DNA from 3 places in the Serratia marcescens subsp. marcescens ATCC 13880 genome. Region 1 is predicted to be linked to each of the others. Evidence: predicted binding sites of a transcription regulator. Region 1 holds the regulator's gene; each other region holds the start of a gene.

Region 1 (10,628 bases):
AATGAGGGTGAGGCTGCTGACGCAAGAGTATACGTGATTTTTCCGCACGATTCCGCCGCATAATTGCCACAGGCCGGCGCACGGGCAGGCTAGATCTCCGCAGCCAAAAGGCATAGGGTGAATTCAGATAACCAAATGAGGGTAGAACATGGCCAAGCGCATTCAATTCTCCGCCACCGGCGGGCCGGAAGTCTTGCAATACGTTGATTTTACACCGCTCGATCCGGCTGCCGGCGAAGTGCAGATCGAGAACAAGGCGATCGGCATCAACTACATCGATACCTATGTACGCAGCGGCCTGTATGCGCCGGCGAGCCTGCCGAGCGGCCTCGGCACCGAGGCGGCCGGCGTGGTGACCAAGGTCGGCGCCGGGGTCAGCTTCCTCAAACCTGGCGACCGGGTGGTGTATGCGCAATCGGCGCTCGGCGCCTACAGCGAGATCCACAACGTCTCGGCAGAACGCGTGGCGCTGCTGCCGGACAACCTGAGTTTTGAACAGGGTGCAGCCTCTTTACTCAAAGGGCTGACGGTATACTACCTGCTGCGCCAGACCTATGACGTGCAACCGGGTGAAGTGTTCCTGTTCCATGCCGCGTCCGGCGGCGTCGGGCTGATCGCCTGCCAGTGGGCGAAAGCGCTGGGTGCGCGCCTGATCGGCAGCGTCGGCTCCGACGAGAAGGCCGCGCTGGCGAAACAGGCCGGCGCCTGGGCCACCATCAACTACCACAAAGAGGATATCGCCCAGCGGGTGGCCGAGCTGACGCAGGGCGAGAAGGTCGGCGTGGTGTACGATTCGGTGGGTAAAAGCACCTGGCTGGCCTCACTCGACAGCCTGAAGCGGCGCGGCCTGATGGTGAGCTTCGGCAACGCCTCCGGCCCGGTGACCGGCGTCGATCTGGCGCTGCTGAATCAGAAGGGCTCGCTGTACGTCACCCGCCCTTCCCTCAACGGCTACATCACCAACCGAGCCGAGCTGCAGTACGCCAGCAACGAGCTGTTCTCCCTGATCGGCAGCGGCGCCATTCGGGTGGAAGTGAAAGAAGAGCAGAAATTCGCGCTGGCCGACGCCCAGCGGGCACACCAAGTATTGGAAAGCCGCAGCACCAGTGGCTCCAGTCTGCTGATCCCCTGATCGCGGCAAAAGAAAAGGGCTCCTTGCGGAGCCCTTTCTGTTACTGCGTTTTGTAGGGGTAGAGCAGAGTCCGCCAGAGACCGGGGGTTGCTTCAGCAACACGAATTTTGGTTGTCTCTCACGGTGATGAAATCGGTCGCATCACTGCATCGACCAACATCCTAACAGCCCCGTCCGGCAAAAAACACGCTTTATGTGCCACATCGCCGGGTAAAACTGCCAAGCTGTGATCGCTGCCGCATTAGCGTGGCGGGCAGTTATGCAAGTTTCATCGCGACTGACTGATTATTCGGCAAAAAATCAGTAACGCCGGATCTGGGGTTTCTGCATCGAACGGTAAATCCATACCCCAACCACCGCCAAAATCAACCACGGCAACAGCTTAATCACCACCGCGAACAACCCGCCCAACAGCATGAACGCCGCCGCCGCCAACAGCGCAGCGAAGATCCCCAGCAGCGAGATGCCGGTCACCATCAGCATCACCACAAAGCCAATGAGAAAGAAGATTTCCAACATGATTGCTCCTTTGCAACTCAACGTATCTGCAGAGTGGATTACAAGAAGCGTGCCAGAACGGCGGAAGGGCTAACCTATTGAAAAAACGGGGCAGACATCCGGCAACACGCCGAATGCCTGGCGAAAAAGACTAACTATTGGTCAAACTTTTTGTGGGTTACGCCATTTCGACGCGCGGCTGACGCACCAACGCCAGCGCCTGCTCCACCACCCGCGCATCGGCGCCCGGCTTGTGGGCGTTCTCGCTCAGGTGGCGACGCCACTGGCGCGCGCCCGGCACCCCCTGGAACAAACCGAGGATGTGGCGGGTGATGTGGCCGAGATAGGTGCCGTTGGACAGCTCGCGCTCAATATACGGATACAGCGCTTCGACGATCGCCACGCTGTCCGGCACCGCGGTCTGCGCGCCGAACAGTTCGCTGTCGACCCGCGCCAGGATGCCCGGATTCTGGTACGCCTCGCGCCCCATAATCACGCCGTCCAGATGCTGCAGGTGCTGTTGCGCCTCTTCCAGCGTTTTCACTCCACCGTTGATGGCGATGGTCAGCGCCGGGAAATCCCGCTTCAACTGATAAACGCGCGGGTAGTCCAGCGGCGGCACTTCGCGGTTCTCTTTCGGGCTGAGGCCGGAGAGCCAGGCTTTGCGAGCGTGGATAGTGAACATGTCGCACTCGCCGCGCCCGGCGACGGTCTGGATAAAGTCGCATAGGAAGGCGTAGCTGTCCTGATCGTCGATGCCGATGCGGGTCTTCACCGTCACCGGTATCGATACGACGTCGCGCATCGCCTTGATGCAGTCGGCGACCAGCGTCGCCTGGCCCATCAGGCAGGCGCCGAACATGCCGTTTTGCACGCGATCGGACGGACAGCCGACGTTGAGGTTAATCTCGTCATAACCGCGCTGCTCCGCCAGTTTGGCGCAGTGCGCCAGCGAGGCCGGATCGCTGCCGCCCAGCTGCAGCGCCACAGGATGCTCTTCTTCGCTGTAGGCCAGGTAGTCACCCTTGCCGTGTATGATCGCGCCGGTGGTCACCATTTCGGTGTACAGCAGCGTTTCCTTGGTCAGCAGGCGGTGGAAGTAACGGCAATGACGATCGGTCCAGTCGAGCATTGGCGCGATGGAGAAGCGATTGGCGGCGTAGGTTGGGGCGTGGTTGTCTTTCGTCATGCTGAGTTACTGGCTACCTGAGTCTGTCTGGGTTCAACGAACGGCGCGCGGCCGCAAACGGCTATTATAGCGACAATCGGCGCCGTTGGGAAAACCGCCTTGCCGGCGGCGTAAATAAGCGGGAGTAAGGCGAATAAATTCACGCGTTCAGGTGTTATCTCATTACGGGCGCGCACGGCGCCTCTGCCTTGAGGACACAACCATGAACAGCTTCATTAAACGCCTGCTGGCATCGACCATTGCCGGCTGCCTGCTGTTTTCCGGCGGGGCGCTGGCGATGGGCGGCGACGGCAGCGGCCAAACCCCGCCGACCTGTCCGAAAGGCCAGGTCTATGACAGTAAAACCCAGACCTGCACGGTGGATAAAAGCAGCAAAGTCGACGACGCCGACCGCACTAACTATGCCTATGCACTGGCGAAAAGCGGCCGCTATCAGGAAGCGATCGATATGCTCAACACGCTTAAAAATCCCAACACCGCCGTCGCACTGAATTATCGCGGCTACGCCACGCGCAAACTTGGCCGCACCGATGAGGGTATCGGCTATTATTTAAAATCAGTCGCCCTCGATCCGAAATACCCCAAAGTGCGCGAGTACCTGGGGGAAGCCTATATGCTGAAAGGGCGGCCCGACCTGGCGCGCCAACAGCTGCAGGTGATCCAGTCGCTGTGCGGCACCGGGTGCGAGGAGTACCGTGATTTGGCGGCAGCCATCGACCGCCACCCGGAATCTTGATCCGACGCGCCTGCGGAGGTGACTATCAGCGGCGATGCGATACGCGATGAACTCGGCCACTATCTCTCCCGCCTGTGGCGCTATGCGCTGGTGCTTTCGCACCGGCGGGATATCGCCGACGATCTGGTGCAGGCGACCTGCGTGCGTGCGCTGGAGCGCGCCGCGCAATTCACCCCCGGTTCTCACCTGGATCGCTGGTTGTTTTCCATCCTGCACTCCATCTGGCTCAATGAAGTTCGCGCCCAGCATCTTCGCCAGGGGCAAGGCTGCATGGCGGCGGAAGAGCTTGGCGATGCGGACAACGGTGAACAGCCAGTCTGGCTCAATGAAGTGATGCGGCGCGTAAGCCGGCTGCCAGCGGCCCAGCGCAACGCGCTGTTTTTGGTGTATGTCGAAGGGCTGTCCTACCGGGAAGCGGCGAAAGTGCTGGCGGTGCCAATCGGCACCGTCATGAGCCGCCTTGCGGCCGCACGTCAGGCCTTGGCCGATGACCGCCAGTTGCCAAACGACGATTCGCACCATAAGAAGACCCCTCCTCCCCCCTTGCCCCGCACTCGCCGATAAACCGCTGGCCGCCGATTCGTATTCAGCGCCCTATTCCAACGCGCGGATAACCCGGCACGGCTGCCCCAGCGCCAACACATTGGCCGGAATGTCGCCGGTGACGATGCTGCCCGCGCCGATAGTCGTGCCATCGCCGATGGTCACTCCCGGCAGGATCACCACGTTGCCGCCGATCCACACGTTGCTGCCGATGGACACCGGCTGCGCCGAGGTGCGGAAAGGAAAAGCCGGATCGCCGGTAAAGCGTTCACCGGCCTTCAGCGGATGACTCGGCGTGTAGATTTGCACGTTGGGGCCGATCAGCGTGTTGTCGCCGATGGTGATGGTGTTGCAATCGAGGAACACCGCATTGACGTTGATAAAACAGTTTTTGCCGATGCGGACATGCTGCCCGTAGTCGCACCAGAATGGCGTTTCGATCCAGCTCGCCTCACCCCAGCTGCCGAACAGCTCGCCGAGCAGGCGATTTTTCTCGTCCGCCTGATGCGAATCCAGCGCCTCCAGGCTTTTGGTCAACGCCCTGGCTCGATGGTACAGGGCGATCAGTTCTTCATCGCGGCTGTTGTACTCCAGGCCGCTTAACAGCTTCTCTCTTTCCGTCATCACACAAGGCTCCTGCTTATCACGCGGATGAAGCGCGTTATACCGCTCTCGCCCGCTGCTCTCCAGCGCTAAAATCGGCAACGTTGATTTGCCGTCCGGCGGAGGGGAAAAGTTGTGATGCATCTCTCTTTTAGCGCGCTCAGCGCGCCTTTCTCTGCGCTATCCTCAGGGGAAAAGGGGGCAACTCTCGGCGATTCGCCGTAATCATGGTAAAATCGGCTTTTTTACGTACCGGGATATTTGCGATGAACTCAACCACCCAGGAAAAGCTGCTGGCGCAGGCGGAACGCCTCTGCCAGCAACGCAATGTGCGATTGACGCCGCAACGGCTGGAAGTGCTGCGTCTGATGACTCAGCAACCCGGTGCAATCAGCGCTTACGACCTGCTCGATCTGCTGCGCGTCGCCGAACCGCAGGCCAAGCCGCCGACGGTCTACCGCGCGCTGGATTTTCTGCTGGAGCAAGGGTTTATCCATAGGGTGGAGTCCGCCAACAGCTACGTGCTGTGCCACCACTTCGAACAGCCGATGCATACGTCCGCGCTGTTTATCTGCGACCGCTGCGGCCAGGTGACCGAACGCACCACCGAAGGCGTAGAGGAAACGCTGCAGAAGCTGGCTCAGGAGGCCGGATTTGCGCTGCGGCACAGCGTAGTGGAAGCGCACGGTCTGTGCGCCGGCTGCGTGGAAGTTGAAGCTTGCGACAGCAAGCATGACTGCGCCGAACACGATCACAGCATCGCTATCAAGAAGAAGTAAGACAAAATCAGGTACCTCCCTGTACCTGCGGCCGGAGCGCCAGAGGATGGAGCGACGCCGGCCTGCGCTGTGCAAGCCGCCTTCAATGGCGGCCCTGCAGATTACCAGCGGTGTTTGGTGTGATCTTCCCAGGCTTTCACCTCTTTTTCGGCCGCCTCTTTCTGGTAACCGTAGCGCTCCTGGATTTTGCCGACCAGCTGTTCGCGTTTCCCTTCGATGACCGTCAGATCGTCATCGGTCAGCTTGCCCCATTTCTCTTTCACTTTGCCTTTCAGCTGCTTCCAGTTACCGTCGGCTTGATCTTTATTCATAGTCTCTCCGTTAACCTGTGGTGAATCAGTGATCCCTGTCGCCGGCCGGGGTTAACCAGAAACTTTTCTGGCTGATGCTCCCTTCACCTTAAGAAGCAACGCTCCCCTTCATTTACCAGCCACATGATTCATTCTAGTTAAACATGGAAATAAAAAAGCCAATTTGCAGAATAAAAAACCATTAAAAAACACAATAAAAACAAAAAACGCCAACAAACAACGAGCTAACGCGAACGGATCTGGACTGAAAACATGTAAGCAAACATGAATAAAACATAAGATAAATTAATAAATAACCCAACAAAGCGTTCGACCTAGCGTGCAGCAAACCAGCTGCCGCGCACCTGATGACGGTGCCAAATCCAGCCCAACGCCAGGCCGCGCAGCGCCAGAAACACCGCCAGCGCCAGCCAGAGCCCGTGGTTGCCTAGCAGCGGCACGCTGAACAGCGCCAGACCGTATCCCGCAGCGGCCACCGCCATGCTGTTACGCATCTCGGCGCCGCGCGTGGCGCCGATAAACATGCCGTCCAGCAAATAGCACCATACCCCGACCAGCGGCAGAATGACCTGCCAGGGTAAATAATGGGCGGCCAACGCACGCAGTTCCGGCAAAGAGGTCAATGCCGCCACGATCTGCTGGCCGGTAACGGCATACGCCAGGCCGAAGGCCAACGCGACCAGCCCTGCCTGCCTGCAGGCCGCGTGCCACACCTTGCGCAGTTGGCTGTCGTCCCGGGCGCCGTAGGCGTGGCCCGAATGAGCCTCCACCGCATAAGCAAAACCGTCGAGCGCATAGGCGGTGAACGTCAGCAGATTCATCAATACCGCATTGACCGCCACCACCTCGCTTCCCAGGCGAGCGCCGAAAATGGTCAACGACGCAAAGCACAGTTGCAGCAACAGTGAACGCAGCATGATGTCGCGGTTGAGCGCCAGCAGGCGACGCAGATCGCCACGCCAGGCCTGGCGCAGCATCTGCAGGGTAATACCGCGCAGGCGCATCACCCGCCACGCCAACCACAGCCCGAGCAGCAGCGTAGCGTATTCGGCGATGGCGGTTGCCGCCGCCGCCCCCCGCACGTTCCAGCCCAGGCCCATCACCAGCCAGATATCCAGCACGATGTTCAGCAGGTTGCCGACGATCAGCAGGATCACCGGCGCCCGCACGTACTGCACGCCGAGCAGCCAGCCCAGCAGCACCAGATTGGCCAGCGCCGCCGGGGCGCTTAACCAGCGGATCTCAAGAAAACGCCGCGCCTGTTCCAGCACCTCGCCATCGCCACCGACGATCCGCAGCGCCAGTTCGATCAGCGGATAACGCAGCAGGACGATCGCCGCGCCGCCCAACAGCGCCAGCAGCAGCGGTTGCATAAAGGCGCGCGCCAGCGCTTGCGGGTTCTGTGCCCCCAGCGCTTGCGCCGCGAGGCCGGTGGTGCTCATGCGCAGGAATAACAGCAGCATGAAGAGGAAGCTGGTCGCCACCGCGCCGATCGCCACGCCCCCCAGGTAGATCGGGCTGTCGAGGTGGCCGATCACCGCGGTGTCCACCAGCCCGAGCAGCGGCACGGTAATATTGGAGAAGATCATCGGCAGGGCGAGGCGCCACAGGGCTTTATCGGTGTCGCTGGTGAAGGCGGAAATCAGGCGCATGATGGGATGTTCCTGTGACTGAGTGACAAAGGGCGAGGTCAGAAACAAAAACGCCCCAAAACAGGGGCGATTGATACAGGGAGCGGCGGTGATGGGCCGGCGATTAAATCCAGTCGCCGTTGCGGATCACGCCGACCGCCAGCCCTTCGATAGTGAAATTCTGCTGACGCAGATCGACCACTATCGGTTGGAATTCGTTGTTCTCCGGCAGCAGTTCAACCACATTGCCGTGCTTTTTCAAGCGCTTGACCGTCACTTCGTCTTCGATCCGCGCCACCACGACCTGGCCGTTGCGCACGTCTTGCGTTTTGTGCACCGCCAGCAGATCGCCGTCCAGAATGCCGATGTCGCGCATTGACATGCCGTTCACCCGCAGCAGGAAATCGGCGCTCGGTTTAAACAGGGAAGGATCCACTTGGTAGTGCCCTTCGATGTGCTGCTGCGCCAGCAGCGGCTCGCCGGCGGCGACGCGGCCGATCAGCGGCAGCCCTTCTTCTTCTTCCATCAGCAGACGGATACCGCGCGAGGCACCGGAGACGATTTCGATCACGCCTTTGCGTGCCAGCGCCTTCAGGTGTTCTTCGGCGGCGTTAGGCGAACGGAACCCCAGACGCATCGCGATCTCGGCACGCGTTGGCGGCATGCCCGTTTGCGAAATGTGCTCGCGAATCAGATCGTAGACCTCTTGCTGTCTGGTAGTTAGTGCTTTCATTCCGCCCCCTGTTTGTTTATACAGTCTTGCTGTGAGTATATACAGGTAAGCGCGGATTGGGAACCGAAGAATAAATAAAAATCAGTCAGTAGGCGCTTTTCGTCAGCCGAAATGCTGCCATAGGACCGTGCCCCAAACGAACAGCGCCAGCGCGATCGCCAGCGACACCGCCGCCGATCCCATGTCCTTGGCCCGCCCGGACAGCTCGTGATGTTCGCTGCCGATGCGATCCACCACCGCCTCGATCGCGCTGTTCAGGATCTCGACGATCATCACCAGCGCTACCGATCCGATCAATAAAATGCGCGCTATCGCACCCACATCCAGCCAGACAGCCAGTATGATAGCCAGAAGGGTGACCACCAGTTCCTGGCGGAAAGCCGCTTCGTGCTGCCAGGCGGCGGATAGCCCTTTATAGGAATAGCCGGCGGCCTTGATGATGCGGGTCAGTCCGGTTGCTTGGTTTGCCATGTTTTCGTGCCTTTCTCAGAGGTCGGTCATAATAAAAAGAGTCTAGAACAGTCCGCGCTGACGGCTCTCGGTTTTCGAACACCACAGATCTGCTACCCGGTTTCTGGTATGCTTGCGGCGCATTGCTAACAAGAGGCTTCACGTTGTTATGTCAGGTTGGCGTAAAATTTATTATAAAATATTGAATTTACCACTTAAATTGTTGGTAAGAAGTAAGGTCATCCCTTCAGATCCGGTTACCGAGCTAGGGTTGGATCCCTCACGGCCGATTTTGTATGTTTTACCTTACAATTCCAAGGCGGATTTGCTGACGCTGCGCACCCAGTGCCTGGCGCAGGATCTGCCCGATCCGCTCAACTCGCTGGAGATCGACGGCACCGTGCTGCCGAGCTACGTGTTCATTCACGACGGCCCGCGCGTGTTCCGCTACTACACCCCGAAAGAAGAGTCGGTAAAGCTGTTCCACGACTATCTGGATCTGCATCGCAGCAACCCGGATCTCGACATTCAAATGCTGCCTGTTTCGGTCATGTTCGGCCGCTCGCCGGGCCGCGAAGGCCACGGCACGCCGCACCTGCGTCTGTTGAACGGCGTGCAGAAATTCTTCGCCGTGCTGTGGCTCGGCCGCGACAGCTTCGTACGCTTCTCCAACACCGTGTCGCTGCGCCGCATGGCTACCGAACACGGCACGGATAAAACCATCGCGCAGAAACTGGCGCGCGTGGCGCGCATGCACTTCTCGCGCCAGCGCCTGGCCGCGGTGGGCCCAAGCCTGCCGGCCCGTCAGGATCTGTTCAACAAGCTGTTGGCGTCCAAAGCGATCGAAAAAGCGGTCGAGGACGAAGCGCGCAGCAAGAAGATCTCGCACGAGAAGGCCCAGCAGAACGCCATCGCGTTGATGGAAGAGATCGCCGCCGACTTCTCCTACGAAACCGTGCGTCTGTCCGATCGCGTGCTGAGCTGGACCTGGAACCGGTTGTATCAGGGCATCAACGTCACCAACGCCGAGCGCGTGCGCCAGCTGGCGCAGGACGGCCACGAGATCGTCTACGTGCCCTGCCACCGCAGCCACATGGACTATCTGCTGCTGTCCTACGTGCTGTATCACCAGGGCCTGGTGCCGCCGCACATCGCCGCGGGCATCAACCTCAACTTCTGGCCGGCCGGCCCGATCTTCCGTCGCCTGGGCGCGTTCTTCATCCGCCGCACCTTCAAGGGCAACAAGCTGTACTCGACGGTGTTCCGCGAATACCTCGGCGAGCTGTTCACCCGCGGTTACTCGGTGGAATACTTCGTGGAAGGCGGCCGTTCCCGCACCGGGCGCCTGCTGGAGCCGAAGACCGGCACCCTGTCGATGACCATTCAGGCGATGCTGCGCGGCGGCACCCGTCCGATCACGCTGGTGCCGATTTACATCGGTTACGAGCACGTGATGGAAGTGGGTACCTACGCCAAAGAGCTGCGCGGCGCCACCAAGGAAAAAGAGAGCCTGCCGCAGATGCTGCGCGGCCTGCGCAAGCTGCGCAACCTGGGTCAGGGTTACGTCAACTTCGGCGAACCGCTGCCGTTGACAGCTTACCTCAACCAGAACGTGCCGCAGTGGCGCGAGTCGATCGATCCGATCGAAGCTCAGCGTCCAAGCTGGCTGACGCCGACGGTCAACGATCTGGCCGGCCAGATCATGGTGCGCATCAACAATGCCGCCGCGGCCAACGCCATGAACCTGTGTTCCACCGCGCTGCTGGCCTCGCGTCAGCGTTCGCTGACCCGCGAACAGCTGGTCGAACAGCTCGAGTGCTACCTGCAGCTGATGCGCAACGCGCCTTACGCGCATGACGTCACCGTACCGACGCAAACGCCGGACGAGCTGCTGGATCACGCGCTGAACATGAACAAGTTCGAGGTGGAAAAGGACAACATCGGCGACATCATCATTCTGCCGCGCGAACAGGCGGTGCTGATGACCTATTACCGCAACAACATCCACCACCTGCTGGTGTTG
Region 2 (10,628 bases), 1.4 Mb from region 1:
AGAAAGCCCGCCATGCAGCAGGCCGAAACCGGCCACCGCCCAGGCGGCCAGCACCCCGTGCAGCAACGCGTGCAACACCAGAAAACGCGAACGCGCGCGATGCCGAATTTTATCTTCCACCCAACTCAGCGGCTGCAGCGGAAAATCCGCCAGCAGATGGACGAGCAACAGCCAGGCCAGCAAAGGCGCATAGGTCAGATCCATGGTCAGACGATCCTGTTAATGGCGTGAATAAACCGCATGATTTCCTCGTAGGCCGCGCGTTTCAGCGCGGCGGAGACCGTGGAGGCGGCTTTTTGCAGCTGGTCCGCCACGGCGGCGCCGCTGTCGGCGAACATTCTCGCCTGAACGATGCGCGCTTCGGCCTGTGACAGACGGCCAATCACATGATCTAACATCGGCAGCAGATCGCTGACAATGGCGTTTGTCCGATCGTTGTCGGTTTTCAGAGCCAGCCGGCAATTTTTTGCCATGGCGTCCAGCGCGCTGCCGGAGTTGATAAAGGCGCTGCCGTAACCGGCGGCGTCGGGCCGTTGGCTGCCCAGCCCGACGGCGATGCGCGCATCCCAGTGCGCGGCGCCCATCGCTCGCAGCGCGAGGCGAATGTACACCGCCAGCAACAGCCCGTCCTCCGGGGCGGCCTGCGCCTGGAAGGCATCGCCGCGAAAGATTTCCACCTGATGCAGCCGCCCGTCACGCCGCAGTCGATCGAGCAGGTTATGCAGCCCATCGAGGTAGTTGACGGTGTCTGATCGGCGGGAATCCACCAGATCGCCGCTGATTACGCTGATTGGCGTCGGCATGGCGCGTTCCATTGTTTGTGGAGAGATAACTATAAATTCGCACCTGAATACGAATATGTCAATAATTCGCCTCTGGGTACGAATTTACGGGGTTTTCGCCTATGGGGACGAAACGAGGCAGGATGAGGAACGGGGAATGAACGGCCGGGAATGCGCGGGCCTGTCAGGCTCGCCACCGGCGGCGTAGAGGGAAAATGGCCGGCAACCGGCTGTTCAGAAGCTTTTAACCAGCACGTCACGCGGCATTTCGCTGCCGTGTTTCAGCAGATGCTCAAACGATCGCTCGCTGCTTTTCAGCTGCTGCAAAAATTCCTGCGGCGACAGATCGTGTTTTTTGCCGCTCATGTAAGCCAGCGCCAGTTCTTTTGCCTGATAGCGGGAGAAGTTGTACATGGTGTCCTCGATACGGTGAATGTCAGTGCTCACGATTGTAGCGAAAGAGCACATAATGAACAGCGGCTTTGGCGTATGGAATCGATAGCCGAAACTTAACTTGCAGGCTGCAACAGCTCATCGCACAGGCGCTTGATCACCTGAGCTTGCGGCAGGCCGTTGTGCAACATCTGGCGGATATGCTCCGAATCGCTGATGCCCTGGCGGACATGGCACTCGATGGCCTGCAGCAGGGCACGATCCTCCCGTCGCTCGGCAAAACCGCTCAGCGCTTCGAGAGTGTGCAGGATGTGGGCGGTCAGGCTGCTGCGGCGCAGCGTCGCGGGATCGACGTATTCGGCGGCAAAGCCGCTGCGATAGGCGTTGATCTTGTTGTAATTGGTGAAGGCATCGTATTCCGGCGCGATCGGCGAACGGCGCTGCAACAGAAAATCGGCCAGCAGGCGGCAGTAACCGACCAGCAGCACGGCGTGGGTGAGGCGCAGCGGCGTATCGCAGATGCGGATCTCCACCGTGCCCAGCTCCGGTTTTGGCCGCGCATCCCAGTAAATATCCTTGACGCTTTCAATCACGCCGGCGGCATTCAACCGTTCGTAGTAGGCGTTGAATTCATGCCAGCTGTAGATGTGTTCCAGGCATCCGTAGTTGGGGAAGGAGTTCTGAGCGCTGAAGCGGGAACTGGCAAAGCGCGTGTCGACGCCCTGATACAGCGGCGACGAGGCGCTGAGCGCGATCAGCTGCGGAAAGTAGGGCGTCAGCGCATGGCACAGGTACATCGCCTCGTCCCCGTCGTTGACGCCGAGGTGAATGTGTTGGCCGAACACGCAGGCCAGCTTGGAGAGATAGCCAAAACGGCTGGCCAACTGCCTGTAGCGCGCGTTGTCGCTGATGACCTGCTTGCGCCAGTCGTTGCTCAGGTGGCGGCCACCGCCGCAGACGTCACAGCCCAGGCGCTGCGCGCAGCGCCGGACGGTATGGGTCAGGGCGCGCAGCTCGGTGTGCAGCTCATCGAGATCGCGGTGCACCGAGCTGTTCAGCTCCACCATCGATTTGGTGAGCTCATGCTTGACGCGCCGGCGGTCGCCGACCGCGCTGACCACCCGATCGGCTCGATCCGTAAGATCGTAGTGCTCGGCATCGACCAGCTGTAACTCTATTTCGGTGCCGATGGAGAGCCTTTCCGAACGTTTGAATGTGAGCGGCATGGTACCTCCTTCCTGCAAGAACGGCATAAAGATAAGTATATGTCTCGGTGAGGAGGGCAACGTTTTGCATTTTATATTTGTTTTTTCGAATGTGAAGCTGGTATCTTCACGAGCGAGCTGTGATGAAGAGAAAGGTTAACGGGAGTGTGACATGCCGTCATTGACGCCGCTGAAGCTGTTTAAAAACCTGTCTGACGAGACGCGCCTGACCTTGGTGCTGCTGTTGCGCCACGCCGGTGAACTGTGCGTGTGCGAGCTGTCGGGCGCACTGGCGCTGCCGCAACCCAAGATTTCAAGGCATCTGGCGATGCTGCGTGAAAGCGGGCTGCTGCTCGATCGGCGCGATGGAAAATGGATACATTATCGCCTGTCGCCGCATATGCCGGCCTGGGCGGCGGCGATTATTGAGCAGGCTTATCAGTGCCGGCCAGAACAGATGTCGGAGTTAGCGCAACGCGTGGCGAAAGGTTGTCCGTAACGGTAAAAAATTTACGCAAATACATATGAAAAATCGAATATGTAAACTTAAAAGGGCGGAAGGGCTGCAATGATAGTGGCAGGGGCGATCTTTATTCTGACGTTGATCTTGGTCATCTGGCAACCGAAAGGGCTGGGTATTGGCTGGAGTGCGTCGATCGGGGCGGGATTGGCATTATTGAGCGGCGTGGTGCACGTCGGCGACATCCCCGTGGTATGGCAGATAGTCTGGAATGCGACTGCGACCTTTATCGCCGTCATCATCATCAGCCTGTTGCTGGATGAAAGCGGCTTTTTCGCCTGGGCCGCTTTGCACGTCGCGCGCTGGGGCAACGGCAGGGGGCGCTGGCTGTTTACCTATATGCTCCTGTTGGGCGCGGCTGTGGCGGCGCTGTTCGCCAATGATGGCGCCGCGTTAATCCTCACGCCGATCGTGATCGCCATGCTGTCGGCGCTCGGTTTTCGCCCTGCTGCGGTGCTGGCTTTCGTCATGGCGGCGGGCTTTATCGCCGATACCGCCAGCCTGCCGCTGGTGGTGTCCAACCTGGTGAATATCGTTTCGGCGGATTTCTTTCACTTGGGCTTTACGGAGTATGCGGCGGTGATGGTGCCGGTCAACCTCGTCGCCGTGGCGGCGACGCTGGTGATGTTGCATCTGTTCTTCCGTAAGGATATTCCGCCGGGCTATGCGCTGACGCGTTTACCGGCGCCGCGGGAAGCGATTCGCGATCGCGCGACGTTTCGAGCCGGTTGGGCGGTATTGGCGCTGTTGCTGATTGGCTTTTTCGCCCTGGAACCGCTCGGCGTGCCGGTGAGTTTGGTCGCCGCCAGCGGCGCGCTGGTGCTGCTGGCGGTTGCGAAACGCGGGCGGGCGATCGATACCGGTAAAGTGCTGCGCGGGGCGCCCTGGCAGATCGTGATTTTCTCGCTGGGCATGTATCTGGTGGTCTATGGGCTGCGCAATGCCGGCTTGACCGATCTGCTGTCCGGCGTGCTGGATGCGCTGGCGCGGCAGGGGCTGTGGGCGGCGACGCTCGGCACCGGCTTCCTGAGTGCGTTTCTCTCTTCCGTCATGAATAACATGCCGACGGTGCTGGTGGGGGCGCTGTCGATCGACGGCAGCGGCGCGGAAGGCGTCATCAGGCAGGCGATGATTTACGCTAACGTCATCGGCAGCGATCTCGGCCCTAAAATCACCCCGATCGGCAGCCTGGCCACGTTGCTGTGGCTGCATGTGTTGGCAAGGAAAAACATCGTCATTACCTGGGGCTATTATTTCCGCGCAGGACTGGTGATGACGCTGCCAATTCTGTTCGTCACCCTGGCAGCGCTGGCGCTGCGGCTGTCCGTTTTATCCTAACCGGAGAAACCGTCATGAGCAGTATCAAGATCTATCACAACCCGGCCTGCGGCACGTCGCGCAATACGTTGGCGCTGATCCGCAACAGCGGCGTTGAGCCGGAGGTGATTCTGTATCTGGAAACGCCTCCCAGCCGCGAACGGTTGATTGCGTTGCTGGCCGACATGAACATGCCGCCGCGCGCGTTGTTGCGAAAAAACGTCGAGCCTTACGCCGAGCTGCAGCTGGACGACAGCGCCTGGAGCGACGAACAACTGATCGACGTCATGGTGCAACAGCCGATCTTGATCAATCGCCCCATCGTGGTGACGCCGCTTGGCACGCGCCTATGCCGTCCGTCGGAGGCGGTGTTGGAGATTCTGCCGGATCCGCAGCGCGGCGCCTTCAGCAAAGAAGACGGCGAGCCGGTGATCGACGCGCAGGGCCGCAGGATCACCTAAGGCTGATCGCTGCGGCCCCGCATTTCGGCCAATCAGTGCAGTTCGGCGCCGCTGCGATCGGCCAGCGCTTCCAGCAGCGGGGCGGAAGGCACGAAGAACAGGGTGCCGGTCACCGCGCGGCTAAAATCGAGCAGCCGATCGTAGTTGCCGGCCGGGCGGCCGATAAACATGTTTTCCAGCATCTGCTCGATCGGCTGCGGGGAGCGCGCATAGCCGATAAAGTAGGTGCCGAACTCGCGCAGGCCGGGGCGGCCGAACGGCATGTTGTCGCGCAGAATTTTCACCTCGTTGCCTTGCTCGTCGGTGATGGTGGTCAGCGAACTGTGCGACGACGACGGTTTGACCGCTTCATCCAGCTCGATGTTGGACTGCTTATGGCGGCCGATGATCTTCTCCTGCGTTTCCACGCTGAGCGAATTCCAGCCCTGCATGTCGTGCAGGTATTTCTGCACCAGCACATAGCTGCCGCCGCTGAACGCCGCGTCTTCGTCGCCGATCACCGTGTAGTCGAAGGCTTCGTGCCCTTCCGGGTTCTCCGTGCCGTCGACGAAGCCGATCATGGCGCGCTGATCGAAGTAACGGAAGCCGTGCACCTCCTCGATCACCGTCACGGCGTCGCCGAGCTTGGCGGTCAACTGAGAGGCCAGTTCAAAACACAGATCCATTTCATCGGCGCGGATATGCAGCAGGATGTCGCCAGGCGTGGCGACGGCGACGCGTTCCCCGCTGCCGATCGGGCTGAACGGATGCAGCTGGCGAGGGCGCGGCGCGCCGAACAGCGTATCCCAGGCCTCGGAGCCGAAGCCGCAGACGCAGGTGAGGTTGCCCGCCGGCGCGCGTTTGCCGACCGAACGCACCACGGCGGCGATGTCGCCGCACCAGGCGCGCACCGCCGCCAGATGGGCGGGAACGGGCGACAGGGTGGCGACGATAAAGATGGCATGGCGCGTCACCGGCGTGAATACGGCTTGCGGCAGGGGGGTATTTGCATTCATTGCATTCGGCTCCAGTGTGTTCGGGTGAAATAGATCAGATCAAATTAAAGTGCTCGTCGGGTTTCATCGGCGGTGGCAGCGGGCTTTGGTCATTCATTTCCAGCAGGTTGCGCTCGATGGTGTTGCAGATGGCGTTTAACGGCAGATGGTTGGCCGACACGCCAAACGGATCCTCCAGCTCTTCGGCCAGTGAGTCCCAGGATAAGAAGGTATAGGAAATGAACACCGAAACAAACGGTGTCATGTAATGCAGGTCGGTCACCAGGGCAAAAGGCAACAGGCTGCAGAACAGGTAAACGGTGCGCTGCAGGATCAGGGTATAGGCGAACGGCACCGGCGTGCTGGCGAGCCGTTCGCAGCCGCCGAGGGCGTGGGACAGTTCGCTCAGCTTGTTGTCGAGCAGCTCGAAAGTGATGTCGCTCAGCAGCCCCTGTCGGCGCAGCTTGCCGATCTCCTGGCCCAGCATCAGCAGGATGCGGTTGGTCGGCATCGGGCTGGCGATCACCTCGGCCAGCTCTTTGCTGCTGAGATTGTGGTACAGATCGGCGGTGGGATCGGTGGCGCGCAGTTGATGCTTCAGGCTCCAGCTGAAGGCGATCAGCAGCTTGGCGACCTTTTGCTGCACCGCCGGTTCGTCCGGCAGCAGGCTTTTGATCTGTCGCAGCAGGGATCGCTCGGTAATCAGCAACGAGCCCCACAGGTTGCGCGCTTCGACAAAGCGGCTGTAGCCGGCATTATTGCGAAAGCCGAGAAAAATCGCGATGGCGATGCCCAGCAGGCTGAACGGCGCGATGGTTAAATGCACGCCGAGCTGTTCGTACCATTGGTAGCTGATCACCGCCACTATCGACATCAGCACGTTCAGCGACAGACGAAAGGTGATCTTTGACAGCACGGAACCGTGCCAGGCGAACAGGCGAAAAAACCAGTTCTGGTGCGGGCGAATTATCATGACGTGGATGCTTCCTGGTGTCCTGCTATTGAGAATAGTCGATTCTTACTCCGGCGGCGTTAGGCCGCCGTTGTCGATTGCCAGAGCCGCTGCGGGTGCGTATAGACGGTGGCGCGCCCCGGCTTGCTGAAGCCCACCAGCGTCAGGTTGCTGCGCTCGGCCACCTCCACCGCCAGGCGGGTGGCGGCGGAAACGGCGAACAGGATCTCGACGCCGCACATGGCGGATTTTTGCACCATTTCATAGCTGGCGCGGCTCGACACGAGCGCCGCACCCTGCAGCCACGCCTGTTGGCTGCGGTAGCCCAGCAGCTTGTCGAGCGCCACGTGGCGGCCGACGTCTTCACATCCGCCGCTGAGCGCGCCGTCCGGCTGGATCCAGGCCGCCGCGTGGGTGCAGCCGGTCAGTTTCCCCACCGTTTGCACGTCCTGCAGCTGCGCCAACGCCCGGTCGAGCAGCGCCAAATCGAAACGTTGCGTGAAAGGCAGCGGCGCGATGGGCTGAGCAACCTCCTGCAGCTGTTCCACCCCGCAGACGCCGCAGCCGGTGCGGCCGGCCAGGCTGCGGCGCTTCTCTTTCAGCTGCATAAAGCGGCGGCTCGAGAGTTCCACATGCACTTCAATGCCGTTGCAGGCCGGTTGCTGGCGGATGTCGTAGATGTCGTCGGGGGAGGCGATGATGCCTTCGGACAGCGAAAAACCGATGGCGAAGGCCGCCAGATCTTTCGGCGTCGCCATCATCACCACGTGGGAAATGCCGTTGTACACCAGGGCGACCGGCACTTCTTCCGCCAGCCAATCCTGATGCGCCTGTGCCAGATCGTTGCGCTGCCAGACCGCGTGGCGCGACAGGCATTCCTGTTTGATATCGTCGGTTTCTGCGAGGAGTAGGTGCTTGTTCATAACGTTCTCGTGACCGTCGGTGACGAGGCGCCGACGAGGATGAATTCTTATTAGCAGGTGTGGGGATTATACAGGATTCTGATCCCGCTCGCGTAGGGAATCACGCCCTGCAGGTTATCCACAGTTTTGGTGGATAACGTGTGTGCAAGGGGCAGTGAAACACTTAGCAGGCGTAAAAAAAAATCGCTCAGAAAATTATTATATTACGCGACAAAGCGCGATCCGCAGGGGGATAGGGGGTTGCACGCGTTCGCGTTTTGTTTATGCTTTACTGTATAAATATACAGTTTGGTTATGATTATGCTGAGCAATTCAAGGTTGTATGCTTTTTCACCAGGTGAGCCCCTAACGTTACCGCTGTTTGCCGATCGCGTGGCCTGCGGTTTTCCTTCCCCGGCGCAGGACTACGTCGAAGGGCGGCTGGATATCGGCAGGCTGCTGGTGCGGCACCCCAACGCCACCTATTTCGTGCGCGCCAGCGGCGAATCGATGATCGACGGCAATATCCGGGATGGCGATTTGCTGATTGTCGACAGCGCCCTGACGCCGGAGCACGGCAATATCGTGATCGCCGCGGTGGACGGCGAATTCACCGTCAAAAAACTGCAGCGCCACCCCGATGTGCGGCTGTTGCCGATGAACCCCGCCTACGCGCCGATCGTGTTCGACGACGAAGCGCAGCTGGAGATTTTCGGCGTGGTGACCTTTATCGTCTACGCGGCGCGGTAGCCATGTTCGCCCTGGTAGACGTCAACAGTTTCTATGCTTCCTGCGAGACCATCTTTCGGCCCGACCTGCGGGGGCGACCGGTGATTGTGCTGTCCAACAACGACGGCTGCGTGATCGCCCGCAGCGCCGAGGCGAAGGCGTTGGGCGTGCCGATGGGCGCGCCTTATTTCAAAATCAAAGCGGAGATGCGCCGTCGCAACGTTGCGGTGTTCTCCTCCAACTACGCGCTGTACGCCGATATGTCCCGCCGGGTGATGGACACGCTGGAGGAGATGGCGCCGGCGGTGGAGATTTATTCGCTGGACGAAGCCTTTCTGCGGCTGGACGGCGTGGCCCACTGCGAGGCGCTGGAGCCGTTCGGCCAGCGGGTGCGCGATCGCATCCGGCGCGAGCTGCATTTGACGGTCGGGGTCGGCATTGCGCCGAGCAAAACGCTGGCCAAGCTGGCCAACTTCGCCGCCAAGAAATGGCGCGGCACCGGCGGCGTGGTGGATTTATCCGATCCGGTGCGCCAGCGTAAACTGCTGGCGTTGCTTCCGGTGGAAGAGGTGTGGGGCGTGGGGCGCCGCCTGACTCGCCAGCTGCAGGCGATGGGTATTCACACCGCGCTACAGCTGGCGGACTGCGATACCCGGCTGGCGCGTAAAACCTTCAGCGTAGTGCTGGAACGCACGATACGCGAGCTGCGCGGCGAGTCATGCCTGCAGTGGGAAGATGAGGCGGCGGCGAAAGAGCAGATCATCTGTTCCCGTTCGTTCGGCCAGCGGTTGACGCATTATCCGCACATGCGCGAGGCGATTTGCAGCTACGCCGAACGCGCCGCCGAAAAGCTGCGGCAGGAAAAGCGCTACTGCCGCAACGTCTCGGTGTTTATCAAAACCAGCCCGCATTCGGCGGGCGAAGGGTATTACAGCAATATGGGCACCGCCCGGCTGCAAACCCCGAGCAACGACAGCCGCGACATCATCGCCATGGCGGTGCGCGCGCTGGAGAGCATCTGGCAGGAGGGGCGACGTTACCTGAAGGGCGGCGTGGTGCTGGGGGATTTCAGCGCCGCCGCCATGGCGCAGATCGACCTGTTCGACGACTGCCCGCCGCGCCGCAACAGCGAACGGCTGATGGCGACTCTCGATCGCCTGAATCAGGAAGGGCGCGGGCGCGTATGGTTCGCCGGGCAGGGGATCGTCAAGCCGTGGCAAATGAAGCGCGACATGCTGTCGCCGGCCTACACCACCCGGCTGGCGGATATCCCGGTGGCGCGGCTGGGGGAGCGGGCGCCGCGCACCGCTGAATCGAAGGAAGAAAAACGCCGCGGGTGACAACCGGCGGCGTGGGTAGGCCGAGTGTTACTTCACCGTCGCCGGATCCGGCTTATCGGGGGCGATGCCATACAGTACCATGGCGCGGTTGACCTCGCTGCGGGCGATACGGCCTTCGTCAGCCAGCAGCTTCAACGCGGCGAGCGCGATGAAATGGCGGTTGACCTCGAAGAACTCACGCAGCGCCTCGCGGGTGTCCGAGCGACCAAAGCCGTCGGTGCCCAAGGCGATAAAGGTACGGTCGGGCAAGAACGGTTTGATCTGATCGCCGACGATCTTCATATAGTCCGTTACCACCACCACCGGGCCGGGATGCGCCGCCAGCAGGCTCTGAATATAAGGAACTTTCGGCGGATCTTCCGGATGCAGCAGGTTCCAGCGTTCGGCCGCCATGCCGTTGCGGCGCAGCTCGCTCAGGCTGGTGGCGCTCCAGATATCGCTGGCGACGCCAAAGTCCGCCGCCAACAGCTCCGCCGCCGCCAGCGCCTCGCGCATGATGGCGCCGCTGGCGACCAGTTGAGCGCGCGGGCTCTCTTGGTTTGCCGCTTCGTTCCGTTTGAGCAAATAGGCGCCCTGGATAATCCCGTCCTCCACGCCCGCCGGCATCGACGGCTGCGGGTAGCCCTCGTTGAGCAAGGTGATGTAGTAGTAAATATCCTCTTGTTCAACGAACATTCTGCGCATGCCGCTCTGGACGATCACCGCGAGTTCATAGGCATAGGTCGGATCGTAGGAGACGCAGCTGGGGATCACCGAAGACAGCACGTGGCTGTGGCCGTCGTCATGCTGCAAGCCTTCGCCCATCAGGGTGGTTCTGCCGGAGGTGGCGCCGAGCAGGAAACCCTTGGTGCGCGCGTCGGCCGCCGCCCAGGCGAGATCGCCCACCCGCTGCAGCCCGAACATGGAGTAGAAGATATAGAACGGGATCGTCGCGACATCGTGGTTGCTGTAGGCGGTGCCGGCGGCGATCCAGGTCGATATTGCGCCGGATTCGTTGATGCCTTCCTGCAAAATCTGGCCGTCTTTGGCCTCTTTGTAGTAGCTGAGCTGCCC
Region 3 (10,628 bases), 2.3 Mb from region 1:
AACTTGAAATGCGCTGCCTTGCCCCCATATATGAGCAAGGCATTGTTTCTCAGGAGGTCATCATGATTGCCAGCAAATTCGGTATCGGACAACAGGTTAGGCATAAACTGCTGGGGTATTTAGGCGTCGTGATCGATATCGACCCGGAATACTCTTTAGAACAACCCAAAGCTGACGAGATAGCGGCGAACGACGAACTGCGTTCCGCCCCTTGGTACCACGTGGTGATGGAAGACGAGGAAGGCCAACCGGTGCACACCTATCTGGCGGAAGCGCAGCTGGATGGCGAGCCCCAGGAAGCGCACCCCGAGCAACCATCGCTGGATGAACTGGCGGAATCCATCCGTCACCAGTTACAGGCGCCACGTTTGCGCAATTGACCGCGCCAAGACCTGAGAAACCCCGAGAGGGCCCGGCATCGCGCCAGGCCCTTTTTTATTTAGCGCTCCAGCCCTAAACGCGGTATTTCTATTTTCGGGCAGCGATCCATCACCACGCGCAGCCCAGCCTGTTGCGCCAGCGCCGCCGCCTGATCGTTAATCACCCCTATCTGCAGCCACAGCGCCCTGGCGCCGATCGCTATCGCCTCTTGCGCCACGCCGTAAGCCGCCTCCGAATTGCGAAACACGTCAACCATATCCACCGGCTGTGGGATAGCGGCCAGCGTAGGGTAAACCGGCTGCCCCAGCAGCGTCTGCCCCGCCAGTTTTGGGCTGACCGGTATCACCTGATACCCTTGTGCCAACAGATACGCCATCACCCCATAGCTGGGCCGCGACGGGTTATCGCTGGCGCCGACCAGCGCGATAGTTTTCACTTGCTGCAACAGCTCAACAATCTCTTGATCTTGCATCTTCAACTCCCGTTTATCACTGCGTCACTTTCCATTTCGAGTGTAACCGATCGGCATTCGCTCAGTTAAACGTAACGCGAGGGAAACTTCACCGCAATCTTATGGTCAGAGGCTGTCGCGGTTCAGCTACGCACGGTCGTGTCTAATCGCGATAAAATATGTAAAAATGTAAACAAAATGCCAGATTGAAAAATTTTGACACAACCTATGCCGTGTTCAACACTTAGAGCTACGTCACTTTATAAGGAGATAATGATGAAATTTGGTCTGGTGGTTGCGGCGTTGCTCAGCATCAGTATGCCTGCCGCGGCTACGACCCTGAAACTCTCCCCGGACATCGACCTGCTGGTGGTCGACGGCAAGAAAATGACAGGTTCGTTGTTAAAAGGTGCCGACAGCCTTGAACTGGACGGCGGGCAGCACCAGTTGCTGTTTAAAGTGACCAAAACCGTACGCTCCGGCCAGCATACACAGGCCTATACGTCCCTGCCGCTGGTTGCCACCTTCAATACGCAAAAGATCAGCCAAGTGGCGATCGAACTGCCGCGTATCGAGAACGATCGTGATGCGCAACGCTTTGACAGAACGTTAAATTATCTGGTGGTCGATAAAGACGGCAACGCCTTGCCATTCCGGCATGATGCGCTGCATCCCGACAGCGTCACCTTCAATACCGATTTGGAAAAGGTGATGACCGATTACAACCGCCAGAACCGCCCGGCCTCCGTTCCGGCCTTTGTGCAGGCGAACGCAGGCAATCCCTCAACCCTCGCGTTGGCCGGCGCGCCGCTGAATGCCCCGACGGTGACGTTGAAAGGTGAGAACGTGTCGGAACAGATGTTGCAATACTGGTTCCAACAGGCCGACAAGGAAACACAGAAGCGTTTTCTACGCTGGGCCAATAAACAACCGATTCGCTGATCCCTCCCGGCGTCTTTCCCCGCAAAGGCGCCTTTTCTTCGCATTTTCAGGCGCAAACGCTAGGCAGTGAAAAACAGTTTCAGTAATCTGTCGCACATCCCCCTGATTAGCGAAGGACACCGAGATGGAATTGACTACCCGCACTATCGCCGCGCGCAAACATATTGCGCTGGTGGCGCACGATCACCGCAAACAGGCCCTGTTGGAGTGGGTAGAAAGCCACAAGACCATTCTTGCGCAGCATCAGCTTTACGCCACCGGCACGACCGGTAATCTGATCCAGCGCGCCAGCGGCATTCCCGTCACCAGCATGCTGAGTGGCCCGATGGGCGGCGATCAGCAGGTTGGCGCACTGATTGCGGAAGGCAAGATAGACATGCTGATCTTCTTCTGGGATCCGCTGAACGCGGTGCCGCACGATCCGGACGTGAAGGCGCTGCTACGGCTGGCGACCGTATGGAATATTCCGGTGGCCACCAACCGCTCGACCGCAGACTTTCTGATCGACTCTCCGCTGTTCAAAAACGAGGTGGAGATCGCTATTCCCGACTATCAGCGCTACCTGCAAGACCGCCTGAAATAGTCCTCCCGGCCTGGCTGCCGCCAGGCCCGAGCTTACGGTTTTTTCTGCACCGGTACGCCAAGATCCTGCAGGTGTTCAACGAATACCGAAGGGCGTTCACGATCCTGCAACAGCCATACCTGATGTTTAGCTCGAGTTAACGCGACATACAGCAGACGGCGTTCTTCGGCATCCGGGAAATCCTCCGGCCGCGGCAGTAGCACCTCTTCCAACACCGACTCGCGCGCCACGGCGGGGAAGCCGTCACGCCCCTCATGCAAACCGGCAATGATGACGTATTCCGCCTGCTGCCCCTTGCTGGCATGGATGGTCATAAACTCCAGATTCAGTTTAGGCCAACGGGTGGCCGCTTTCGCCAGCGCTTCCGGTTGCAGATGGTGGTAACGCGCCAGCACCAAGATGCGCTCATCCGGCTTGGCATAGCCGCTCAGTTTATCCAGCAAGGGCTCCAGTTGTTCGTGCGGCAGGATCGCCACCGACTTTTTATTGCCCTTGCTCAGGCTGTTGAGCGGTTTTTTCAGCTGGTGCGGGTTTTGCTGCACAAACCGGTTGGCCACCTCGCCGATACGTTCATTGAAGCGATAGGTGGTATCCAGCGCGCACTGCGCGCCTTCGCCGAAGTTCGTGGCGAAGGCCGTGGTTAACGTCAATTCTGCGCCGCTGAAGCGATAAATCGCCTGCCAGTCATCCCCCACCGCAAACAGGCAGGTCTGCTTGTTCTGTCGGCGCAATGCCGCCAGCAACAGTGCACGCTGCGGTGAGATATCCTGAAACTCGTCGACCAGAATATGTTTCCACGGACTGACGAAGCGCCCCTTGTCGAGAATGTTGACTGCCTGATGGATCAGGCCGGAGAAGTCCACCGCCCCTTCCTCTTTCAAGGCGCTTTTCCAGGCTTTCAGCAGCGGCGCCATCAGCCGGATGCGTTTTGAAAACAGATCGCGGATTTCTTCATCCGCCTGCTCAATCATTTCCGCCTGGCTGCCGCCGTGCATGCGCATCAGCCCCAACCAGCGTTCCAACCGGCTTGCCAGGCGATCCGCCAGGCGCTTATCCTGCCAGAAGTCGCCTTCCGGCACTTCCCATTCCAGCTCTTCGGTCAACCATTGACGCCACCCCTTGGCCTGCGCTTTCTTCTCCGCGCACTGTTGGCGCCAATGGGTAATCAGCAGCTCTTTGCGCGCTTTGGCATCGGTTTCCAACCGGCTGATGGCCGGCGCTTTGCGGCTGCCTTGCTGAATGATTTGCAGCGCCAAGGCATGGAAGGTCTTGGCCTGAATGCCGACATCGCCCAAACGTTCTTTGATGCGGTCGTTCATCTCGCCGGCAGCCTGACGGCCGAACGCCAACAGCAAGATTTGCCCCGGTTCCGCCTCCTGACGGCGCAGCAGCCAGCCGGCGCGCGCCACCAGCACCGACGTTTTGCCACTGCCGGCGCCGGCCAACACCAGCACGGAATCCTCGCCATTGACCACCGCGCGGCTCTGGGAGTCATTGAGCGGTGAGCTTTCGACGGTCTGGAAGAAGTCGTGATGTTGCTCCAGCATGCGATCGGTCCACTGCCGGTTGCGTTGTTCAACGCTGCGTTGCCCCTGCTGCAGCCATTGCAGACACAGATGGTAATCGGCCCGGCAGTTATCGAATTCATCCAGGCGCGCTACCGGCATCGGCAGCACGGAGAAAGCCTCACGGATTTGCTGTTGCAGCTTGCCCAGCTCAGACTTTTTGAACCATTTATCTTGCTGCTCTATGCGCTGAATCTGTGCCACCTGCTGTTGCAACACGCCGGCGCTGACCTCACTCATTTCGGCGCTCCACTGCTGCCACGCCTGCTGCAGATAGTGATAAAAACGCTGCGTTTCCTGCCATTCGGTGCCGTGCAGCCGCACCACTTTTTCGTCCGGCAATTCAAATTCCAGCTCGCCCCAGACGATGCCGCGCTTGCACCTGACCTGAATCAGTTGATTGAAGGGGATCAGGTATTCATGTTTTTCCCCGCTCACCTCAACGCCGGCGTGCAGCAACCGCACGCGGTTATAAGGGTGCTGAGCCAGGTGTTTCCCCAGCGATGTCGCTTTAAGTTCCATATCGTCGCGCCATGACTATGTTGAGAGTAAATAACGGATATCTGCCAGTTTACCTGCGATAAGCAGTGGCACTCTAGCGCTAAAAAAAGGGTAGAATAGATTTTGCGTTTTTATCGTGAATACGCCCGCATCGCGGTTTGGCTATCATTAGAGCAGAATGACGTCTATGCGTACTGTACTGAATATTCTTAATTTTGTGTTGGGCGGTTTCTTCACCACGCTAGGCTGGCTTATTGCTACGGTGTTCAGCGTGCTGCTGGTCATCACACTGCCGCTTACCCGCTCCTGTTGGGAAATCACCAAGCTGTCGCTGGTGCCGTTCGGCAACGAAGCGATACACGTCGATGAACTGTATCCGGAAAAAAGCAATGCGCTGCTCTCCGCCGGCGGCTCGCTGCTCAACATTATTTGGCTAGTGCTGTTCGGCTGGTGGCTGTGCCTGTCACACATCGCCGCCGGTATCGTGCAATGCGTTTCAATCATCGGCATTCCGGTCGGTATCGCCAATTTCAAAATAGCCGCCATCGCGCTGTGGCCGGTGGGGCGCCGCGTCGTCTCGGTAGAAATGGCTCAGCAAGCGCGTATTGAGAATGCTCGCCGCCACTATCATCAGCGTTAATTTTTTCTCCGTTTGAGGAGTTTTTCGTGCGCTCTTTTGCACCCGCAGTTCGTCGTTATACCTACAACAGCAACCTGCTGTATCACCTGCGCATCCTTATTGCGCTGATCGGCACCACCGCCGTTCCCTGGTGGCTGGGCATTCCCAAGCTGACTATCCCGCTGACGCTGGGCGTGGTGGCAGCGGCACTGACCGATTTGGACGACCGCCTGGCCGGCAGGTTACGCAACCTGCTGATCACGCTGGTGTGCTTCTTTGTTGCCTCCGCGTCGATCGAGCTGCTGTTCCCCTATCCCTGGTTGTTCGCCCTTGGCTTAACCACGTCGACCTGCGGTTTTATCTTGCTGGGCGCCTTAGGGCAGCGTTACGCCACCATCGCCTTCGGCGCACTGCTGATCGCGGTTTACACCATGCTCGGCACCTCGATGTACGATGCCTGGTATCAGCAACCGCTGCTGCTGGTGATCGGCGCGCTGTGGTATAACCTGCTGACGCTGGCGGGCCACCTGCTGTTCCCTATCCGGCCGCTGCAAGAGAACTTGGCGCGCTGTTACGATCAACTGGCCAACTATCTGGATGCCAAGGCCAATCTGTTCGATCCCGACGCCGAACGCGCCGCCGACCTGCCATGGATGGATGTCGCGATGGCCAACAGCGCGTTGGTCGCGTTGCTGAACCAGACCAAAGCCTCGCTGCTGACGCGCCTGAAAGGCGATCGCGGCCAGCGCGGCACCCGCCGCACCTTGCACTACTATTTTGTCGCGCAGGATATCCACGAACGCGCCAGCTCTTCCCACGTTCAGTACCACGCGCTCAGCCGGCAATTCCGTCACAGCGATATTTTATTCCGCTTCCAGCGTTTGCTGAGCATGCAGGCGCGCGCCTGCCGCCAGTTGGCACAATCGATCCTGCTGCGGCAAAAATACCAGCACAACCCGCGTTTTGAGCCAGCCTTCAGCCGCATTCAGGAGGCCTTGGCGCGCATAGCCGAAACCCAGGGCAATTCAGAGCAAACCAAAGCGCTGGCGCACCTGCTGAAAAACCTGCATGCGATCGATGCGCAGCTGGCCAATATCGAGTCAGAGCAGACGCTGGCCAGCGGGCAGGCGGAAGAGAACAGCCTGGCCGACGATCGCTTAACCGGCTGGAGCGACATCCGACTGCGCATCAGCCGCCATTTGACGCCGCAGTCGGCCCTGTTCCGCCATGCGATCCGCATGTCGGCAGTGCTGTGCGTGGGTTACGCCTTCATCCAGCTCACCGGCATGCAGCACGGTTACTGGATCCTGTTGACCAGCCTGTTTGTCTGCCAACCGAACTACAACGCGACCCGCCGGCGCCTGGCGCTGCGCATCATCGGCACCCTGGCCGGTATCCTGATCGGCCTGCCAATCCTCTATTTCGTGCCTTCAGTGGAAGGACAACTGGTGTTGATCGTCATCACCGGTGTCTTGTTCTTCGCTTTTCGCACCGTACAGTATGCCCATGCAACGATGTTCATCACGCTGCTTGTGTTGCTGTGCTTTAACCTGTTGGGTGAAGGTTTCGAAGTAGCAGCCCCGCGCGTTTACGATACCTTATTGGGTTGCGCCATCGCCTGGGCGGCGGTCAGCTTTATCTGGCCGGACTGGAAGTTCCGCCAACTGCCGGCGGTGGTGGATAAAACGCTGAATGCCAACTGTCGCTATCTGGACGCCATTCTGGTGCAATATCATCAGGGTAAGGATAACGGGCTCGCTTACCGCATCGCGCGGCGAGATGCCCACAACAGCGATGCCGAACTGGCTTCGGTCATCTCCAACATGTCCGCCGATCCCAAGGCCGACAAGGCGTTGCAGGAAGCCGCCTTCCGTCTGCTCTGCCTGAACCATACTCTCCTGAGTTATATCTCGGCGTTGGGGGCGCACCGCGAGCGGTTGAATACCCCTGCCACACTCGATCTGCTCAATGATGCCGTGTGTTACGTGGACGGCGCCTTGCATCAGGAAGAACGGAACAGCCAGCGCATTGCGCAAGCGCTGGAACAGCTGGCGGAGCGTATTCGCAAAGCCGTTCCAGAACCTGAAAGCAAAGAACAGTTGGTCTTGCAGCAGGTGGGGCTAATGCTCGAGCTGCTGCCGGAACTCACCGCACTCCATACCCAAATCAATAAGGCAACCTAATTATTCAGGGCCCGCTTGATGGGCCCTGAACTACTGGCTCATGGCCATGGCGACGCATAGCCATCGTATGATCGAACCAGCGCACCAGTTCGTTGCGCAATTCGGTCGGCAACGCCGCCTGATGATAACCGGCTATCGCGCCGCCCAGCGACAGCAGCACGCGCAGACCCAGATTGGTCTGCTGTTGCAGCAGGCGAAGATAGCTACGTTTAGCGCCATGCAGCCGCAGGTCATAGGCATTGCGAATACCCGCTCGCCATAGCAAGCGCTCCATGTTGACATCTATATTCGGCAATGCCTTCAATCTGCCGTGATCGCCGGCCTTGAGCCGCTGTTCTCGGCGCGCTTCCCTGATAGCCTGCCAGGCCAGCCCTACCAGCTCGTTGCGTTCCCGCCACAGCGACTCGTCAACCCAGTAATAGCGCAAGGTGATGGGCACACCGCGCTTGGAATAGACCATATTGACCATGCCCCGGGCGCGAAAGGCCGGTTCCATGCTCGCCGTAGCCCGCAAGTACAATTCACCTTCCGCTACCACCGCAAACATTACTCCTTCAGCCAGCAGCCCATAGCCGCCAAACTGTGATCGTGTGGTGATGGCGCCCAGCGCCGCAAAGCAATTTTTAGCCTGCGCGATTCTTCTCGTCGACATCCTTTTCATAGCGTTCCTCCTTTTTAGGTTCTGGCCGTATTATTTCTCTCATCAATGAAAAAAGTAACGTGAACAACTAATTAGAAAAATACGCACTATCCGCCCGCCTGCCAATCACAAAAATCGTCGGTACAAAAAATGATCGCAATTATGCGAGCCGCTACGAAAATTTGGGTTGATCTTATCCTAAATCAGGGATACTGTATAAACATACAGTAACACGACGGGCGGGAACTTTATGCGTACTCAATCACTCTACCAACCTCATTTCGGCCATGGCTCTTATACAACGCGCAATGTTGCGAAGAACACGGATATCGGCAAAGAGAATGGCTTGATCAGTGAACTTGTTTACAACGAGCGCCAGCCCGCAGTGGCTCAATTACTGTTGCCCCTGCTGCTGCAATTGGGCAAGCAGTCTCGCTGGCTTCTGTGGCTGACGCCGCAGCAAAAATTAAGCAAGCAATGGCTGCAGCAATCCGGCCTGCCTGTCGATAAAATGGTGCAATTGAGCCAAATCAGCCCGGTGAATACGGTTGAGGCGATGGAAAAAGCGCTGCAAACGGGAAATTACAGCGTGGTTCTCGGCTGGTTGCCCGAGCTAACGGAGGAGGATCGTCTAAAATTAAGACGTGCGGCAGAATTGGGTAATGCCTATGGGTTTATCATGCGCCCTCAACGTGACATTAGCCCGACTCACGGACATTGTTCCACCCTAAAAATTCACTCTTCTTTGTATCATTAAGTAAATTTAGGATTTTTCCCATCATTTTCGCACCCCCTAAGCGGAACCTTTGCGGGGGAAGGCAAAAAGCTAGTCCGGCTGCGGTTTGGCAGGCAAAAACGCGCGATGAATCGCCGTTTTTTTAGGCTGAGAATGTTAGCAAATATGTACGATTCCGCGTTTTTTTTTAGAGCCTTATCACATCACACTTGTAACTTTCGCGCCACGTTGTAGACTTTACATCGCCAAGGTTGCTCTATAACGTCAGAAAAACTGGCGAGTAACAAACGAGGGCTTAAACCTTGGCGAAGGAATTTAACCAAGGGCTTAAACAGCTTTAAAGCTCATTGCCTATTTGGATGATAACGAGGCGCAAAATGAAAAAGACAGCTATCGCATTAGCAGTGGCACTGGCAGGTTTCGCTACCGTAGCGCAAGCCGCTCCAAAAGATAACACCTGGTACACCGGTGCTAAACTGGGCTGGTCCCAGTACCATGACACTGGTTTCTACGGCAACGGTTACCAGAACGGTATCGGCAACGGCCCAACCCATAAAGATCAGCTGGGTGCCGGCGCGTTCCTGGGCTACCAGGCAAACCAATACCTGGGCTTCGAGCTGGGCTATGACTGGCTCGGCCGCATGCCTTACAAAGGCAGCGTGAACAACGGTGCTTTCAAAGCGCAGGGCGTTCAACTGGCCGCTAAACTGAGCTACCCAATTGCTGACGATCTGGACATCTACACTCGTCTGGGTGGTATGGTATGGCGTGCAGACTCCAAAGCTAACTACGGCCGTACTGGTCAGCGTCTGAGCGACCACGACACCGGCGTTTCTCCGCTGGCTGCTGTTGGTGTTGAATACGCACTGACCAAAAACTGGGCTACCCGTCTGGATTACCAGTTCGTAAGCAACATCGGTGACGCAGGTACCGTTGGCGCACGTCCAGACAACACCATGCTGAGCCTGGGCGTTTCTTACCGCTTCGGTCAGGATGACGTAGTTGCTCCAGCACCAGCTCCGGCTCCAGCTCCAGTTGTTGAAACCAAGCGTTTCACTCTGAAGTCTGACGTGCTGTTCAACTTCAACAAATCTACTCTGAAAGCAGAAGGCCAGCAGGCTCTGGATCAGCTGTACACCCAGCTGAGCTCCATGGATCCTAAAGACGGCTCCGTAGTTGTTCTGGGTTACACCGACGCCGTTGGTTCTGACCAGTACAACCAGAAACTGTCTGAACAACGCGCACAGAGCGTTGTTGACTACCTGGTCTCCAAAGGCATCCCGTCAGACAAAATCTCTGCACGTGGTATGGGTGAAGCAGATGCAGTTACAGGCAACACCTGTGGCTACAAATCTGGCCGCGCTACCAAAGCTCAGATCGCTTGCCTGGCACCAGATCGTCGCGTAGAGATCGAAGTTAAAGGTATCAAAGACGTTGTAACTCAGCCTCAGGGCTAAGTTTACTCGCCTAATAAAAAACCCCGCCAATGCGGGGTTTTTTTTCGTCCTCTTGTTGCCAGAACATTCAATGCCTGGCGCCATAGAGGCGTTCTCACGCGCTTACTTGGAATCTTTGCCCAGAATCGCCTTCAAGTCTTCTTTCAACGACGACATCTGGTTCGCATACTTTTCTTTGCGTTCAGCGTCTTCGATAAGCTGCACAACGGTTTCCGACAGCGTAACGCCACGGCGGCGCGCCAGGGCAGCCAATCGTTGCCAAACCAAAAACTCCAGATCGATAGATTTTTTACGCGTATGCTGATGTTCTGCGTTAAAATGACGTTTGCGGCGGGCGCGGATCGTTTGTTTCATCCGGTTATCCAGTTCCGGATTCATATGAGCGGCAATCCATGCAAGTACCTTGACCGGCTCATTTTCCAGCTTCAGCAGCTCGTTAACCGCCTCCTGAGCAGCGCTGTTTTCAATGTAGCGGGTAATGAGTTCCCCTTCCCGGTGCTTCTTCACCAGGTACTTCCATTTCCAACCGCTCTCCAGATTTTCCAGTTGCTGATATTTCATCTTGAGCTC

What was found. Region 1 encodes LexA, which represses DNA repair genes until DNA is damaged. Its sites were predicted from a motif close to TNCTGTATGTACATACAGNA; they were not measured.
Region 2: umuD (translesion error-prone DNA polymerase V autoproteolytic subunit) is a predicted target of LexA. The motif match lies at 7,797-7,816, and genes of this name have one in related genera.
Region 3: sulA (SOS-induced cell division inhibitor SulA) is a predicted target of LexA. The motif match lies at 8,076-8,095, and genes of this name have one in related genera.

Annotation. Positions count from the first base shown of each region.
Region 1 covers NZ_CP071238.1:4,623,258-4,633,885, forward strand. The annotation lists gene J0F90_RS22115 (quinone oxidoreductase) at 149-1,132, shown strand; gene pspG (envelope stress response protein PspG) at 1,433-1,651, opposite strand; gene dusA (tRNA dihydrouridine(20/20a) synthase DusA) at 1,809-2,819, opposite strand; gene J0F90_RS22130 (tetratricopeptide repeat protein) at 3,022-3,555, shown strand; gene J0F90_RS22135 (RNA polymerase sigma factor) at 3,574-4,119, shown strand; gene J0F90_RS22140 (sugar O-acetyltransferase) at 4,150-4,722, opposite strand; gene zur (zinc uptake transcriptional repressor Zur) at 4,968-5,480, shown strand; gene J0F90_RS22150 (CsbD family protein) at 5,582-5,791, opposite strand; gene dinF (MATE family efflux transporter DinF) at 6,106-7,443, opposite strand; gene lexA (transcriptional repressor LexA) at 7,547-8,155, opposite strand; gene J0F90_RS22165 (diacylglycerol kinase) at 8,258-8,626, opposite strand; gene plsB (glycerol-3-phosphate 1-O-acyltransferase PlsB) at 8,775-10,628, shown strand, end outside.
Region 2 covers NZ_CP071238.1:3,175,676-3,186,303, reverse strand. The annotation lists gene J0F90_RS15235 (DUF3307 domain-containing protein) at 1-204, opposite strand, end outside; gene J0F90_RS15230 (hypothetical protein) at 207-803, opposite strand; gene J0F90_RS15225 (hypothetical protein) at 1,017-1,196, opposite strand; gene J0F90_RS15220 (YbdK family carboxylate-amine ligase) at 1,292-2,401, opposite strand; gene J0F90_RS15215 (metalloregulator ArsR/SmtB family transcription factor) at 2,553-2,879, shown strand; gene J0F90_RS15210 (arsenic transporter) at 2,949-4,238, shown strand; gene arsC (arsenate reductase (glutaredoxin)) at 4,253-4,678, shown strand; gene J0F90_RS15200 (Dyp-type peroxidase) at 4,711-5,673, opposite strand; gene J0F90_RS15195 (bestrophin family protein) at 5,708-6,625, opposite strand; gene fdhD (formate dehydrogenase accessory sulfurtransferase FdhD) at 6,685-7,527, opposite strand; gene umuD (translesion error-prone DNA polymerase V autoproteolytic subunit) at 7,822-8,256, shown strand; gene umuC (translesion error-prone DNA polymerase V subunit UmuC) at 8,259-9,575, shown strand; gene aceE (pyruvate dehydrogenase (acetyl-transferring), homodimeric type) at 9,603-10,628, opposite strand, start outside.
Region 3 covers NZ_CP071238.1:1,845,716-1,856,343, reverse strand. The annotation lists gene rlmI (23S rRNA (cytosine(1962)-C(5))-methyltransferase RlmI) at 1-2, shown strand, start outside; gene hspQ (heat shock protein HspQ) at 63-380, shown strand; gene J0F90_RS08715 (CoA-binding protein) at 440-853, opposite strand; gene J0F90_RS08710 (DUF2057 family protein) at 1,109-1,774, shown strand; gene J0F90_RS08705 (methylglyoxal synthase) at 1,899-2,357, shown strand; gene helD (DNA helicase IV) at 2,390-4,444, opposite strand; gene J0F90_RS08695 (YccF domain-containing protein) at 4,611-5,063, shown strand; gene yccS (YccS family putative transporter) at 5,090-7,225, shown strand; gene J0F90_RS08685 (TfoX/Sxy family DNA transformation protein) at 7,230-7,886, opposite strand; gene sulA (SOS-induced cell division inhibitor SulA) at 8,116-8,622, shown strand; gene ompA (porin OmpA) at 8,979-10,058, shown strand; gene matP (macrodomain Ter protein MatP) at 10,161-10,619, opposite strand.